Regions from separate parts of the Enterococcus sp. BWT-B8 genome, predicted to be linked through region 1. Evidence: predicted binding sites of a transcription regulator. Region 1 holds the regulator's gene; the other holds the start of a gene.
What was found. Region 1 encodes HrcA, which represses chaperone genes, less so after heat shock. Its sites were predicted from a motif close to TTAGCACTCNNNNNNNNNGAGTGCTAA; they were not measured.

Region 1 (8,491 bases):
GAAACTATTTACATAGGCGGGGGTACACCAACCTCTTTATCAGCGGGGCAATTGGATCGACTGCTTTCAGGAATAAGAGAACTTTTACCGTTTAATGATAAAAAAGAATTTACAGTAGAAGCGAACCCAGGTGATATAACGGTTGAAAAGCTGCGTGTAATGAAGAATTATGGAGTAAACAGATTATCAATGGGGGTGCAAACATTTGATAATCAGCTGCTGAAGAAAATTGGGAGAAAGCACACAGCAGAAGATGTATACAAAACGATGGCATTTTTGGAGAAAGAAAATTTTGAAAATGTTAGTATTGATTTGATTTATGCACTGCCAGGACAAACAATTAGAGGGTTTCAAGATACGCTTCAAAAAGCAATTGAACTGGATTTACCGCATTACTCCTTGTACTCACTTATCTTGGAGAACAAGACAATGTTTATGAATTGGGTCAGACAAGGGCGGTTAACCTTACCAGATGAAGATGCAGAAGCAGGAATGTTTGAAGAAACAATTGCGATGATGGCAAAGTCCGGACGTCATCAATACGAGGTTAGTAATTTTGCGTTGAAAGGAAAGGAGAGCCAGCATAATCTTGTTTATTGGAATAATGAGCATTATTATGGATTCGGTGCAGGAGCAAGCGGCTATCTGGGCGATGTTCGCTACAGGAATTTTGGTCCCATTCAACATTATTTGGAGCCTTTACGAAAGGACAATCTTCCTGTTTTAGAAAGGGAAGAACTCACCTTAAATAATCAAATTGAAGAAGAAATGTTTTTAGGGCTGAGAAAGCTTGCAGGTGTGAGCAAGAAACGTTTTGAAGAAAAATTCAATACTTCAATAGAAAAAATCTATGGTTCGGTTGTTCAAGAGCTGGTTCAGGCTGGACTGGTGATTGAAAATCCAGATTCCCTTCAGCTGACAGCTAAAGGCTTATATATTGGTAACGAAGCCTTTGAAGCTTTTCTTCTTGATTGAAAATTTTCAGTTTTTATAAGAGAAATAACTGACCGCAGAGAAAGTTAGCACTCGATCGACAAGAGTGCTAACTTTCTCTGTTTTTTTCTTGACAATTCTTAGAGAACTTGCTATATTAGTATTTGTATTAGCACTCGTTAAATAGGAGTGCTAATGAAGGGTGGTATATATGCTTACAGAAAGACAAAAAGATATATTAAGGCTTATCATCCAACACTATACAACTACAGGTCATCCTGTGGGGTCTAAGAAATTGTTGGAGGATGGGATCAAATCCAGTTCTGCTACAATTCGTAATGACATGAAAGCATTGGAAGAACATGGTCTTCTACTAAAGACGCATTCCTCTTCTGGGAGAGTCCCTTCGCTGATGGGATATCGCTACTATGTGGACCATTTGCTTCAACCGACTAAAATGGCGCCAGATGAGTTAAGCCAAATTCGTCAGTCGTTTGGTTCGGAAGTTAGAGAAATTAATGATATTATTGAACAAGCAGCCAGTATTTTATCAGAATTGACCAGCTATACCGCTTTCTCCCTCGGACCGGAAGTGAAAGAAAAGAAACTGACCGGGTTCAGAATGGTTCCTTTGAATGAGCGACAAATTGTTGCAATCATTGTTACGGATAAGGGAAATGCGGAGAGTAAAGTATTTTCGATTCCTGCTTCAGTTTCAAGTGAAGATTTAGAGAAAATGACAAATATTATCAATGAAAAACTCGTGGGACAACCGTTGTTGGTTGTTTATCATCGTTTGAGAACAGAAATCCCTATGATTCTGCATAGATATTTCCAGACGCCGGATGGGATGATGAATCTGTTTGATTCGATGCTCGGGCATGTGTTTGAAGAGAAAGTATTTGTAAGTGGAAGGCTTAATCTTCTTGATTTTGGTATCAGCATGAATAATGATCAGTTGAAATCTGTCTATTCATTTATGAAAAATACAGAAGAACTGACCACTTTACTGGATACTTCTGAAGGAGTAAATGTGCCGATTTCTGTTAGAATTGGTTCTGAAATTGGAAATAACTTACTAGATGATCTGAGCATGATCACTGCAACGTATGAAGTTACAGGACACGGGAAGGGAACGATTGCTTTATTGGGTCCGACCAGTATGCCTTATTCAAGAATGTTCAGTTTGATTGATGCTTTTAGAGGCGAGCTTGCTTCACAATTAGGTTCTTACTATCGATTTCTTGATGGGTAAGATGAAAATGCTGTTCTTAAAAATAAAAATAAGTCTGCGAAATGAGAAGGGAAGTTGCTAGATTGAGCAAAAAAGAAGAAACGCAGGATGAGGTTCAAAATCCGGCGGAAGAAACTGAAACAGTTGCTGAAACAGTGGAAAGCACAGAAACAGAACTGACGGAAACAGAAAGACTGACCGCTGAACTCAGCGAAATGGAAGATAAGTTTCTGCGTGCCAGAGCAGAAATTGCGAACATGAACAGTCGTTTTAAAAACGAACGCGAGCTTTTGGTTCGTTACAGATCTCAGGATCTGGGCAAGGCAATCCTGCCTGCTATGGATAATCTGGAGCGGGCAATGGCAATAGAAGTTGAGGATGAACAAGGAGCCAGCCTAAAAAAAGGAATTTTTATGGTTCTTGAAAACCTTACTCATGCACTGAAAGAAGAAGGGATTGAAGAAATTCCTGCAATGGGAGAATCATTTGACCCAAATCTTCATCAGGCAGTACAGACAGTTCCGGCTGAAGGCGATGTTCAGGCGGATACGATTGTCGAAGTGCTGCAAAAGGGCTATAAGCTGCATGATCGTGTACTTCGTGCAAGCATGGTAGTTGTGGCTCAATAATCAACGATTAATCGAAAACTAAAAAAAGTAAACAAGACTAAAAACAAAAGACAGGAGACATGCAACATGAGTAAAATAATCGGTATTGACTTAGGTACAACAAATTCAGCAGTAGCAGTATTGGAAGGCGGAGAAGCAAAAATTATTGCCAATCCTGAAGGAAATCGTACAACACCTTCAGTTGTGTCATTTAAAAATGGTGAAATTCAAGTTGGTGAAGTAGCGAAACGTCAGGCAGTGACAAACCCTCACACTATATCATCTATCAAACGTCACATGGGTGAAGCAGGCTATAAAGTAGAAGCAGAAGGCAAGTCTTACACACCACAAGAAATTTCTGCAATGATTCTACAGTATTTAAAGGGTTTTGCTGAAGAATATCTTGGTGAAAAAGTAGAAAAAGCAGTTATTACAGTTCCTGCATACTTTAATGATGCACAACGTCAAGCGACTAAAGATGCTGGTAAAATTGCCGGTCTGGAAGTTGAACGTATTGTAAATGAACCTACTGCAGCTGCATTGGCATATGGTTTGGATAAAACAGACAAAGAAGAAAAAATCCTGGTATTTGACTTGGGCGGCGGTACATTTGACGTGTCTATCCTTGAACTGGGAGACGGCGTATTCGATGTATTGTCAACTTCAGGTGATAACAACCTTGGTGGAGATGACTTTGACAACAAGATCATTGACTACATGGTTGCAGAATTCAAAAAAGAAAATGGTATTGACTTAGGCAAAGATAAAATGGCGTTACAACGTTTGAAAGACGCTGCTGAAAAAGCGAAGAAAGATCTTTCAGGTGTAACAAGTACACAAATCAGTCTGCCGTTTATTACTGCAGGGGATGCAGGTCCATTGCACTTGGAAATGAATTTAACACGTGCGAAATTTGATGAATTGACAGCTGATTTAGTAGAACGCACAAAAGTTCCTGTACGTCAGGCATTAAAGGATGCTTCACTGTCAGCTTCAGACATTGATGAAGTAATCTTGGTTGGTGGTTCTACTCGTATTCCAGCAGTAGTGGAAGCAGTACGTAAAGAAACAAACAAAGAACCAAACAAATCAGTGAACCCGGATGAAGTTGTGGCAATGGGGGCTGCTATTCAAGGCGGAGTAATCACTGGTGACGTGAAAGATGTCGTTTTACTTGATGTTACTCCGTTATCATTGGGGATTGAAACAATGGGCGGTGTGTTTACTAAGCTGATTGACCGTAATACAACAATTCCAACAAGTAAATCTCAAGTGTTCTCAACAGCTGCTGATAATCAGCCTGCGGTAGATATTCACGTTCTTCAAGGTGAACGCCCGATGGCTGCTGATAATAAAACGCTGGGAAGATTCCAATTAACAGATATTCCTGCTGCACCACGTGGTGTTCCTCAAATCGAAGTAAGCTTTGATATCGACAAAAATGGTATTGTAAATGTACGTGCGAAAGATTTGGGTACACAAAAAGAACAAACTATTACTATCAAATCTTCTTCAGGTTTATCAGATGAAGAAATCGAACGCATGGTTAAGGATGCAGAAGCAAATGCTGACGCGGACAAACTGCGTAAAGAAGAAGTTGATTTGCGTAACGATGTAGATGCGTTGCTGTTCACTGTTGATAAAACATTGAAAGAACTTGAAGGTAAAGTAGATGCAGATGAAGTGAAGAAAGCAGAAGAAGCTCGTGATGAACTGAAAGCTACTGTAGAAGCGAATGATATCGAACTAATGAAAGAAAAACGTGATTCACTAAACGAAATCGTTCAAAATCTGACTGTGAAGCTTTATGAACAGGCTGCTCAGCAACAAGCACAGGAAAACCCTGAAGAAGCACAAAGCGGAGCAGATGATGTGGTGGATGCAGACTTTGAAGAAGTAGAAAAAGACGAAGACTAATTATTGAATGGACAATAGAATGTAAAGAGGTCGGGAAAGAGGTTGGGACAGAAGTGAATAGCAGCTTCTGTCCCGATGTTCGTTCTGAACAACATTTTTCATGAATCTTTTCGTTCAATTGAATAAGCGGCAGTCTCCTTATTTTACATAAATGTATTTAGGTTTTATCTGAATTATGTTATGATAACAACGGTACTTTAGTTGTTAAGAGGCTGTATTGAATTGAAAAGAATAGCTATTTTTCAACAGCAGCTGTTCAGATTTAAACAGATGTGCAGTCTGAATATAAGACTGTGAAGGAATTACTAGTTGGAGGGAAGCCAATGGCTACGAAACGAGATTACTATGAAGTATTGGGATTGTCCAAGGGTGCTTCAGATGATGAAATAAAAAAGGCTTATCGAAAGCTTTCCAAAAAATACCATCCGGATATCAATCAGGAAGCAGATGCTGAGGAAAAGTTTAAAGAAATTTCGGAAGCGTATGAAGTATTAAGCGATGCGCAGAAGAAAGCGGCCTATGATCAATATGGTCATGCAGGAACCGATCCAAACTTTGGCGGCGGAGCTGGCGGATTCGGTGGATTTGGAGGCGGCGGATTCAGCAGTACTGGAGGATTCGGTGGTTTCGAAGATATTTTTGATTCATTCTTTGGAGGCGGTGGCGGTCGTTCTGTTGATCCTGCTGCTCCCAGACAGGGATCAGATCTTCAATATACGATTCAATTGAAATTTGAAGAAGCAATTTTTGGTGTTGAAAAAGAGATAAAGTATAAGCGAGAAGATGTCTGCGGAACTTGTCACGGAAATGGAGCAAAGCCGGGGACGCAACCTGAGACTTGTCATAAGTGTCATGGTTCAGGAAGTATCAATGTAGAACGTCAAACGCCGCTTGGTCGTGTAATGAGCCGTCAGACTTGTGATGTCTGCCGCGGAACAGGGAAAGAAATTAAAGAGCCGTGTCCAACCTGTCATGGCTCAGGTCATGAGAAAAAGGCGCATCGTGTAAAAGTCACAGTGCCGGCTGGTGTGGAAGATGGTCAGCAAATGCGTTTGGCTAATCAGGGAGAAGCCGGAATGAACGGCGGACCTTACGGTGATCTGTATGTTGTGTTCCATGTAGAGGAAAGCAATATTTTTGATCGTGATGGGGCTGAAATCTATTATGAACTACCGTTAAGCTTTGTACAGGCTGCACTGGGAGATGAAGTTCAGGTTCCAACCGTGCATGGAGATGTGAAGCTGAAAATTCCAGCAGGTACACAGACAGGTACAAACTTCCGATTACGTGGAAAAGGTGCACCACGTTTACGCGGAGGCAGCAGCGGCGACCAGCATGTGAAAGTTAAACTAATTACTCCTAAGAATCTGAGTGAAGAGCAAAGAGACGCATTGCGTGCTTTTGCGAAGGCTGGCGGTCAGGAAATCAGTGAACAGCAGGAAGAAGGCTTTTTCGATAAGATGAAAGATGCTTTTGGCAGCAAGAAAAAGAAATAATCGATTGATGAACAATCTGTTAATTGATGTAAAATAGAAAAGGTCAAATCAGGATATACATATTCTGATTCGGCCTTTTTCTGTTTTGGATTATAAAAAACTCGTCATACTAAATTGCCGTGAAGGAAGGGGCATTTTCAGCAGTTTCTTGAGAGAGAAATTTTGCAGAATAGATTTTTTATTTTTATCATAATTGGAGAACAAATGTATATTTTTTCATAGCGTATAGATAACAACTGTAAATTCTTATTCATAGAATGCCAACATCTCTTTCATCCGGCTGACAAGTTCTTTTTGAACAAATTCAGGTTTCAGGCATTTACATTTTGTTCCAAAGCCCAAGAGCATGTGATAGCCGTAATCATCTGTCATAAAATACGGAAATTCTACAAGAAACCGATCAGAGTCCTTTTGAGAGACAAATTGAAGGTCGTTAAAACGTTCTGCCAGTTTGTCTTTGATTGAATAATCGACTTCAAGCAGCAGAGGTACAAACTTCTTTTCGTTTATAACACGTTTCCCCAAAGCTGCTGGGGGAGGGGTTCGTTTTTTGAATATTTTATCGACAATTGATATTTTTTTTATTCTGGACAATTTAAAAATTCGGAATTCTTCTTTTTGCAGACAGTAGGCCTGGACATACCAGCTTGATTCTTTTAGGATTAATCGATAAGGTTCAATCAATCTGCTGGAATGATTGCCAGATCGATTTTCGTAATCAATGGATAGAATCTGATCCTTTTCCAGTGCCTGTTGGATGATTTCTATTGATGCAGCAGACAGCTCGCTCCTAATCCATGGTGTCACATCAATGACCAGTTGATCAGACTTCATTTCGATTTCATTTTTTACTGCTTTTGGTATCAATGATTTCAATTTTTCTATTGTATAAGGGGAATGCTTCAGATTAAGATGTTTATTCAGGTTGTTCAGACCGTTTAGGAGTGAGACTAAATCAGAGGTAGTAAAAAAATGCTGGTCAAATTTATAATTCTCCATAATACGAATCCCGCCATTGCTTCCGGGAAGAGCAGCAACTGGAATTCCAGCCTGACTAAGTGAGTCTATATCTCGATAAATTGTTCGAACAGAAACTTCAAATATTTCTGCCAGTTTTGGCGCAGTGATTTGTTCCTGTTCCAATAAAAGCATTGTGATGGCAAGCAGGCGTTCACTTTTCATTTTAACCTCCTATTTCAAATGAGAATGTGGATATTCTTTAAATAAAGAATAAAACCCTGACAAATAGATGTCAAGGTTCCTTTGATAAGATTGCTTTGTATCAAACGAAATGAGAGTAAAAATTGGAGGAATGAACAATGGATTTCAAGAAAATATTTGAAGAAGTGATGGCAGAGCAACAGGAAATTGCACTGGCAACCAGTGTAGCAGAGCAGCCGAATGTGAGGATTGTTAATTTTCTTTACTCACCGGAAAGAAAAGTAGTTTATTTCTCAACCTTTGAAGGAAATGACAAGGTGAACGAAATGAGTGTGAACTCTAAAATTTCTTTTACAACAATAGTAGGTGAAGGAGATGACGCGCATGTTCGGGTACTTGAAGGAAGAGCGAAACGAAGTGAGCGTTCATTAAAGGACATAGCAGATCCGTTGATCAAAAAATTTCCATTTTATGCGGAGATAATTGATAATTCTGCTGAGCATATTGTTGTTTTTGAACTCAGTTTTAATAAAGCAGTAGTTATTTCCGGGATGGAAATAAGAGAAGAAATCGTTATTTAAGGAGCACTTAATGTGAGCTATTGGATAGGTGTGGTATCAAAGGAATATGTGGAATTGGGAATGGCAGGGGGCTTTTGCCAGTTATGTAGGGTAAATAGGCACCACTTGAGCGGATGAAAGAAGGGGGAGCGCTGATTTATTATACGCCAAAGGTAAGTTTGAAGACGAGGAGCCTCATCAAAAATTCATGGGAATTGGATAAGGTGTTGCAGGCAGTGCCTATTTGTTTCAATTGGCATCTGATTTTATTTCCTATCGAAAAGGTAGTAGATATTTATCGGTAAGACAATCATTGCCGTCAAATGCAGTCATTCTTTCTCAATTTTAGCAGAGAAATTGTTTAAAGCTTCGATTTGAGCATTTTGAAATTCCAAAAGCATTATTTGACTATATCATATCGGGGATAGTTGAGGTATTTCATCTATTCAGTCAGTCCCAACAGTTAGATCAAAAATTCTAACTGTTGGGACTGGCTCTTTTAAATTACTGCTTTTTTATGGGAAATCAGGATTGAAACGATTATATTTAAATAGAGCATGCGGTATACTGATAGTATTAATG
Region 2 (8,491 bases), on a different contig from region 1:
AATATTTAGAGCCCCAAGTAGGCAATGGGCTAGTTAATTAAAATTAGTTTTCTTGCTCATTTTTACTTTTGATTTCTTTAATAATAAATCTAAGGAAATTTTTTGCATTGTTTTCAGTCTTTTGCTTTAAATACATGTTTAGAACAATCAAACCTACTATAACAGCTGTAGAAAGAACAAAAATAATAATTATTATCCCCACATTTTTTGTCTCTTCATTAACATAATAATCAATTCCATTTTTTAAAGCAGCTAAAATAGAAGCGATAAAAGTAACACTTAAAATACTCTCAATTATTTTTTCTTTGTATATTTTACTTGAGTTTTCAAATTTTATAAATCTGTCAATCGAAACTAAGTACTCTTTAGTCGCTTCGTCAAGCAAATCTACAATTTCAATCACAGAACCAAGAAAATATTTTTCAACACTAGGTACTTTAAACTTTTTGCTATCTGATCTGCTCTCTTCTATAATTATACCCCCAGTCTCTTTAAAATACTCTTTCACTTTCTCATTTTGAGATAGTGATTTTACTACCAAGGTCGCACTCCCCACATCGTTATTGCTGACCCATTTAAATAACCCTGAATACATGTTGGTTAATTTGGTAATAGAATTCTCTGCAGAAATATCTACTATTATTATAATTATAGAAATAGCTAAAAGAATTGCTGACAAAAACATAAGAATTCCAAAAACCAGGATAAATTTTGTTGCAAACATTTTTTTGTCGATACCGTAAATAAGAGCACTAAAAAATAATGCATTGAAACAAAAAAGAATTACTCCAAAAGCTAACCTAAAAGCTCTAAAGTTAAAAATCAACCTAATTAGCTTAAAAATCAACCTTATAATCTTACCTATAATAGGTATCAATAAAATTTTGTCCCATACTTGCCTCATATATTACTCCTTTATTTTTTACTTCATACAAATGATACGCTGTGCCTTTCTTATTATAAACAATAAATAACTTACAGATTGATAAAATATTAATTTTTTTCTTTTCAATCACTTCCTGTAAGTATCTTTTTTTGAAAATATCTATCCAGTTATCATAATATGTATTTTTCCTTTTAGATCATCTAATCGAGTAATCCCACCTTTGGCTGTTAAAGCATCCATGGTTCTTTTAGCCGATTGTTGTAATTCTGGATTGGTTAACCTTATTTCCCGCTTACATAATTTTTTTAGAAAGTTTTGCCCTATAAGCCGTTAAAAATAACAGAAAATTAAAAAGAACCCTGATTTCTCAAGGTTCTTAGAGGTTGCTTACATCATGCCGCCCATTCCCATTGAAGGGTCCATAGCCGGTGCTGCTGCTCCGGCAGGTTCAGGCTTGTCTGCAACAACTGCTTCAGTTGTCAGCAGTAATGCTGCTACAGAAGCTGCGTTTTGCAATGCAGAACGAGTTACTTTTGTTGGATCAACGATTCCGGCTTCCACCATGTTTACCCATTCACCATTTGCTGCATTGAATCCTGTTCCCAATTCGATATTTTTCAGTTTGTCTACAATAACAGAACCTTCATAACCAGCATTTTCTGCAATTTGGCGAATTGGTTCTTCCAATGCACGAATAACGATTTTCACACCTGTTGCTATGTCACCTTCAACTTCTACTTCAGAAACTTTTCCGATCACATTCACCAGTGCAGTACCACCACCTGATACCATACCTTCTTCAACAGCTGCACGAGTTGCATTCAATGCGTCTTCGATTCGCAATTTCAATTCTTTCAATTCTGTTTCAGTAGCAGCACCGACTTTAACAACAGCTACACCACCGGCTAATTTAGCTAAACGTTCTTGTAGTTTTTCACGATCAAAATCAGAAGTAGTATCACCGATTTGGTTTTTAATCAATTGAACGCGTGCTTCAATCGCTTCTTTCCCTCCGGCACCTTCTACGATAGTTGTATTGTCTTTATCAACAACGACTTTACTTGCATTACCAAGATTTTCAATGGTTGTATCTTTTAATTCAAGTCCCAGTTCTTCTGTGATCACTGTTCCGCCAGTTAATACTGCAATATCTTCAAGCATTGCTTTACGACGATCGCCAAAGCCTGGTGCTTTTACTGCAACAACATTAAATGTTCCGCGAATTTTGTTCAATACCAATGTTGGCAATGCTTCGCCATCCACATCGTCAGCAATAATCAGCAACGGACGAGATTGCTGTAAAATTTGTTCCAGCAATGGCAGAATATCCTGAATATTGGAGATTTTCTTGTCAGTAATCAGAATGTAAGGATTTTCCAAAACAGCTTCCATCTTGTCGTTGTCAGTTACCATATATTGAGATAAATAGCCGCGATCAAACTGCATTCCTTCAACAACGTCCAGCTCTGTTTCAATTCCTTTTGATTCTTCAATTGTGATAACTCCGTCGTTGCCGACTTTTTCCATTGCATCAGCAATCAGCTGACCCACTTTTTCATCACCTGAAGAAACCGCAGCAACCTGTGCAATCGCTTCTTTTGAATCAACCACCGTTGAAATATTGTGCAGTTCTTCTACTGCAGTTTTTGTTGCCAACTCAATACCGCGGCGAATCCCTAAAGGATTAGCTCCCGCAGTTACATTTTTCAACCCTTCACGAACAATTGCCTGAGTTAATACTGTGGCAGTTGTTGTTCCGTCACCAGCAATATCATTTGTTTTAGAAGCAACTTCTGAAACCAGCTTTGCTCCCATGTTTTCAAAATGATCTTCCAGCTCGATTTCTTTTGCAATCGTCACACCATCATTTGTGATCAGTGGAGAACCGAAAGATTTTTCCAAAACTACATTACGACCTTTAGGCCCTAAAGTCACTTTCACTGTATCTGCTAAAATATCAACACCGCGAAGCATTGCCGCACGGGCATCTTCTGAAAATTTAATTTCTTTTGCCATGATTTTCCCACCTTATTTTATTTTTTTAATACTATCTTCTACTTAAAAATTTACTCTACAACTGCGATAATATCTTTTCCGGAAACGATTAAATACTCTTTTCCTTCATATTTAACTTCTGTTCCAGAATACTTTTCAAACATTACGGTATCGCCTTCTTTAACTTCTGCAGGAACTTTTGTACCGTTATCAAGAATACGGCCTTCGCCAACTGCGATAACAGTTCCAGTCTGTGGCTTTTCTTTTGCAGCTGAAGCTAAAACGATGCCTCCCACTGTTTTTTCTTCTTCTTCCGCGACTTCAAGAATGACGCGATCGCCTAATGGTTTTAACACAATAAATCCCTCCATAATAATAATTTTACATACATTAGCACTCTTGATAATCGAGTGCTAACTCACACTATTTATAATACTCATTTCTCTTCTGCTTTGCAAGTCTTTTGAACAGAAAATTTTACCTTTCTTATCTAATTCCCTCTTTCGTTATCTTTCAATTAAACTTTTCAGCAGCTTCATGATAAACTAGAAGAAGAAAAGTATCCTTAATAAAATAAAGAAAAAGGAGTTTATGCTATGAGACAGCGTATAATACAAACTGCTCTTTTAACAATTATTTATCTACTCGTTGCAAATATCGGAAACATTTTCTTTAGAGTAGACAGAACCATCAATTGGACGACCACTTTATGGGAAGCTTTATTTTTTGCGATATTCATTTTTCTATTTCTTGGCTATCGTGACAAAAAATAGAAGAACCTCTTTACCAAAGATTACTTTTGTATGATATACTCTTACTAATTGTTAAATAAGGGAGGATCTTCATGGCTAAAAAGAAAACCAGTATCACTATCACTTTGCTCTATTTCGTTATTTTTCTCTCACCGCTGGCATTGGCTGGTGCTTCTCAGCAAATCGTCATTTTATGGTCGACATTTGCGTATGTTCTGGGCGCTGCTGCAATGATTTTTCTTTATTTTAGAAATCATTCAAAAATAGAAATTGAGCAGGAAGGGAAATTAACTTCACCCGTATTTATTTTACTTCTGGGAATTAGCGGAATATTTATTGCATTAATTCTTCAAGCACTCATTATGGGGATACAAATGGCAATCACAAACACTCAGCCCAGCTCGGAAAATACAGAAAGCATCATCTCTGTTATTGTAGAAAATAAACTGTTTATCCTTGCTACGGCCATTGGCGGTCCTATTATGGAAGAATTTGTCTTTCGCCGTTCATTGATTGACTTGTTTACATTTCCTAAAACAGGATTTTGGCTTGCTGCTGTGATCAGCTCTATACTGTTTTCCGTGATTCATATGGATGGAAATTATTTTGTTTATTTCTTCCTTGGTTTATTTTTTACCATCCTTTATAAAATGACCGGAAAAATTTGGACTTCCGTTATTGCACATTGCGGAATGAATACATTAGTCATTATTCTACAGCTCATTGTTCATTATGGATTGCTGGACCTCCCACAATGATTTGAGAGCTGTTTTGTTATCTAAAAAGAAAAAGCAAACACCAAAAAAGGAATCTTTTCCAGAACATTTTTCAGTTCGGGCAACGACTCCTTTTTGTTTGCTTCATATTTGCTTTTGCAACACTAATTATTCTGATTCTTCCACATCAATTAATTTCTCATCATTATGCAGGAAATAAATCAATGTCTGCAGCTCATTGGTTAAATCAACATTTTGAATCAATACGTGTGACGGAGCTGCCAGGCGGGCGATAGTAAAGTTTAGTATCCCTTTGATTCCAGCTTCTGCCAACTGATTTACTATATCCTGAGCTTTACGTGCAGGCAGTGTTAAAATTGCAACTTCAATCTGCTGCATTTTAATTTGCTCCAGCATATCTTCAATCGGGTAAACAGGTACACCATCCACAATTCTTCCGACAATATCCTCATTAATGTCAAACGCACAGCTCACTCTAATGCTGTTGCTTTGATGAAATTTATATTTCAGAAGTGCGCTGCCCAAATTCCCCACACCAATCAGTGCGACATTTGTCAGTTCATCATCATTCAGTGTTTTACCAAAAAAATTCATCAAATTTTCGACATCATATCCGTAACCTCTTTTGCCCAGTTCTCCAAAATAGGAAAAATCACGGCGAATAGTTGCACTGTCAACTTGGACTGCTTCACTCAGCTCAGTTGAAGAAACCTTGTTCTTTCCTGCATCATACAAAATTCTTAAGTACCGATAATATAAAGGGAGCCTGCGTGCAGTGGCTCTTGGAATCGTTTGATCTTTCACATTCATACCTCCAACTATTTAAATCTCCTCTAATAGTAATAATAGCAGTTACTCTGAACAAAAAGCAATGTTACTGCTCATAATTATTTTTTATTTCATACTATAATAAAAAAAATACGAAACAGCTGTTTCATCAAACTGAATTTTTCGTTATTTTATGCTACACTGATAGGGATTACTACGAAATGAGGACAGCATAATGATTTTATTACAAGCAAATCAGATTGCCCGCTATTTTGGTGCTGAGACTTTGTTTGAAAACATACAGATGGAAGTGGCGGACAACAGCCGAATTGCTTTAGTTGGACGGAACGGAGCCGGCAAGTCCACACTGCTGAAAATAATCGCCGGCACAGAAACTCCTGATGCCGGAACAATTTCCAAAAGCAAAACCTCAACCTTGGGATATTTGGCCCAAGATACAGGACTTGATTCTGAAAAGAGCGTTTGGGCTGAAATGCTGCTGACATTTGCAGCAATAACTGCAATGGAAAAAAGAATGCACGAGTTAGAGCAAATAATCAGTGAAACAGATCCCGAGAGTTCAGACTATCCGCCTATCCTAAAAGAATATGATCGTCTGCAGCAGGAATTTGCTGATCAAAATGGCTATGGCATAGAAAATGAAATTCGTTCTGTCCTCCATGGATTTGGATTTGACAGCAGTTTTTATGATCGCTCCATCAATTCTCTTTCTGGCGGACAGAAGACACGTCTGGCGTTGGCGAGAATGCTGCTGCAAAAACCTGATCTTCTAATTTTGGACGAACCAACCAACCATCTGGACATCGAAACCCTGTCCTGGCTGGAAAACTATCTGCCGAACTATTCCGGTGCTTTACTGATCGTTTCCCATGACCGTTATTTTCTGGATAAAGTTGTAACTGAAATTTATGAATTAAGCAGAAGAAAGATGCACCACTACAAAGGTAATTATTCAACCTATTTAAAACTGAAGGCTGAAAAGCTGGCGAGTGAGTGGAAAGCATTTGAAAAACAGCAAACTGAAATTAACAAGCTGGAAGATTTTGTTGCCCGTAATCTTGTCAGAGCCTCTACAACCAAGCGTGCACAAAGTCGGCGTAAAGTCCTTGAAAAAATGGACCGTTTAGATCGACCTCAAGGTGATGAGAAATCGGCGCACTTTCTTTTTGATATCGAAAAAACTTCCGGCAATGTTGTCCTTCAATTGGAAAATGGAGCGATTGGTTATGCTGAAAAGATACTTTCTGCCCCAATTAACATGGATATTCGCAGACAGGAGGCTATTGCTTTAGTTGGACCTAACGGGATTGGCAAATCCACGCTGCTGAAATCAATTATCGGTGAGCTTCCGTTTATTAAAGGCTCTGTTTCTCTGGGAACAAATGTCTCAATCGGCTACTACGATCAGGAGCAGGCGAATCTTCATGGAAACAAAACGGTTCTTGCAGAATTATGGGATGAGCATCCGACAACACCTGAGAAAGATATCCGTAATGTACTTGGAAGCTTTCTGTTCAGCGGAAATGATGTGGATAAAACCATTCCTTTACTCAGCGGTGGAGAAAAAGCCCGAGTCGCTCTGGCAAAACTGTCAATGAATAAAGAAAACTTTTTGATTCTTGATGAGCCGACCAACCATTTGGATATTGACAACAAGGAAGTACTCGAAAATGCACTGATTGATTATGAAGGAACCTTGCTTTTCGTTTCTCATGACCGCTATTTTATTAACCGGATTGCAACGAAGGTAATTGAACTGTCAGAAAAAGGCAGCAAGCTGTACCTTGGTGACTATGATTATTATCTGGAAAAGAAAAAAGAGGAAGAAGAGCTCGCTGCTTTGGTAGCTGTCAAAGACCAAAAAGGGGTAACCATTCCGACGAATAAATCAGATTTTTATCAAAATAAAGAGTCTCAGAAACTCTTAAGGACTCTGAAGAGAAAAATTATTCAGATTGAAGAGATGACGGCTGAAGTGGATAAAACAATTCATATACTTGAAACAGAGATGAGTCAGCCTGATTCAACTGAAGATCATGTCCTTTTAATAAAACTAAATACACAGCTGGAAGAGGCACAAGCGAAACAAGAAGAGCTCCTTAATACTTGGGAAGAGTTGAGCCTTGAGCTGGAGGAAATGGAGTCTTGATTCCACTCTGAAACATACTAAAAATACTGAGGTTTAAGCAACAGCTGTCGAGCAGTTGTATCCAGAAACTTCAGTATTTTTCTATAGCTATTTTCTTTTCAGCAGATTAAAAATTAACAGCTGTGTTTATTTTCTGATCAGCCGCCAAGTCAAGCAGCTCCGTTATTGCCTGATCGATCGCATCCAGCAGCTGCATCGCTTTTTCTGTCAGCTCTTTTCTAGATGAAATGGTCAGGGCAATACGATTTTCAAGAATACCGTAATACAAGCCAAAACCATCCTGTTCTACTGGTCCAAAACTAAACGATTCCAGTAAGTCAGAAGGAATTCCTGTTGTAGAAATAAAATTTTGACTGATTTTTTGAATACCGTCAGAAGAGAAAAAATACTCCGCTTCCACCTTTGCATCAGTCATTTTCTGCAGTCCGAAAAGATGTCGTTCTACCCCCAGCCCTTCTTGGCACCTGCTGATACGCTTGGAATGAGCTTCTATACCACTCATAAACAGCTTATATAAACTCAAATTATCCTGAGCTGATTCCTTCTTCCTGTTGACAAATGCTTCAGCAAACTTCTTTTTTTCCAAACTGACAGAACGGGCACACTCGGTCCTTCCCTGATAAAATTCTCTCATAGCAACAGGCTCATATACAGATTTCAACTCATCGAATACTCTCTGCTGAGCAACTGCCAATGCCATGTGAAAAAGAGCATCCGGACTGATTTTAAATGCCTTTATTTGTTCTTTTCCAACGTAGTCCAAAACTAGTCGTTGAATACTGCAGGAATTATTTTCAGCTTCTGTCAATTCCTTACATTTTACCAGCTCTGCGCTGATTTCATCAGTCAAATGCCAGTTCAATCTTACTGGTATATTTTGTTCAGCGAGCTTTTGGTCAGCAGCAGCTTTACTGAAATCAATAGAATTTAACTGCTTAAATACTTGGGTCAGCAAATTCATCGCCGGAACACCATCAACCGCTGTATGCTCCATATTAAAACCAATCCCGCCATTCTCTGTAATGATTGCCTGGATAGTTTTCGTATAAAACTGATCTTTTCCATCCAGCAGCATAGTTGAAATCCGCCCATTTTCCGTCATATCATCACCGGCATTAAAAGACAGCATAAATAAAGAATGTTCAATCATTGCCAGATTCTCAGCATTTTCCGGATATTTTTT

Region 2: groES (co-chaperone GroES) is a predicted target of HrcA. The motif match lies at 3,272-3,298, and genes of this name have one in related genera.

What each region holds. Positions count from the first base shown of each region.
Region 1 covers NZ_JAJDJV010000001.1:695,246-703,736, reverse strand. The annotation lists gene hemW (radical SAM family heme chaperone HemW) at 1-975, shown strand, start outside; gene hrcA (heat-inducible transcriptional repressor HrcA) at 1,145-2,188, shown strand; gene grpE (nucleotide exchange factor GrpE) at 2,251-2,796, shown strand; gene dnaK (molecular chaperone DnaK) at 2,863-4,692, shown strand; gene dnaJ (molecular chaperone DnaJ) at 5,016-6,188, shown strand; gene LI951_RS03125 (helix-turn-helix transcriptional regulator) at 6,435-7,370, opposite strand; gene LI951_RS03120 (pyridoxamine 5'-phosphate oxidase family protein) at 7,508-7,930, shown strand.
Region 2 covers NZ_JAJDJV010000006.1:65,305-73,795, forward strand. The annotation lists gene LI951_RS07460 (hypothetical protein) at 44-904, opposite strand; gene groL (chaperonin GroEL) at 1,274-2,902, opposite strand; gene groES (co-chaperone GroES) at 2,953-3,237, opposite strand; gene LI951_RS07475 (hypothetical protein) at 3,478-3,654, shown strand; gene LI951_RS07480 (CPBP family intramembrane glutamic endopeptidase) at 3,726-4,391, shown strand; gene LI951_RS07485 (redox-sensing transcriptional repressor Rex) at 4,518-5,174, opposite strand; gene LI951_RS07490 (ABC-F family ATP-binding cassette domain-containing protein) at 5,374-7,308, shown strand; gene LI951_RS07495 (choline/carnitine O-acyltransferase) at 7,415-8,491, opposite strand, start outside.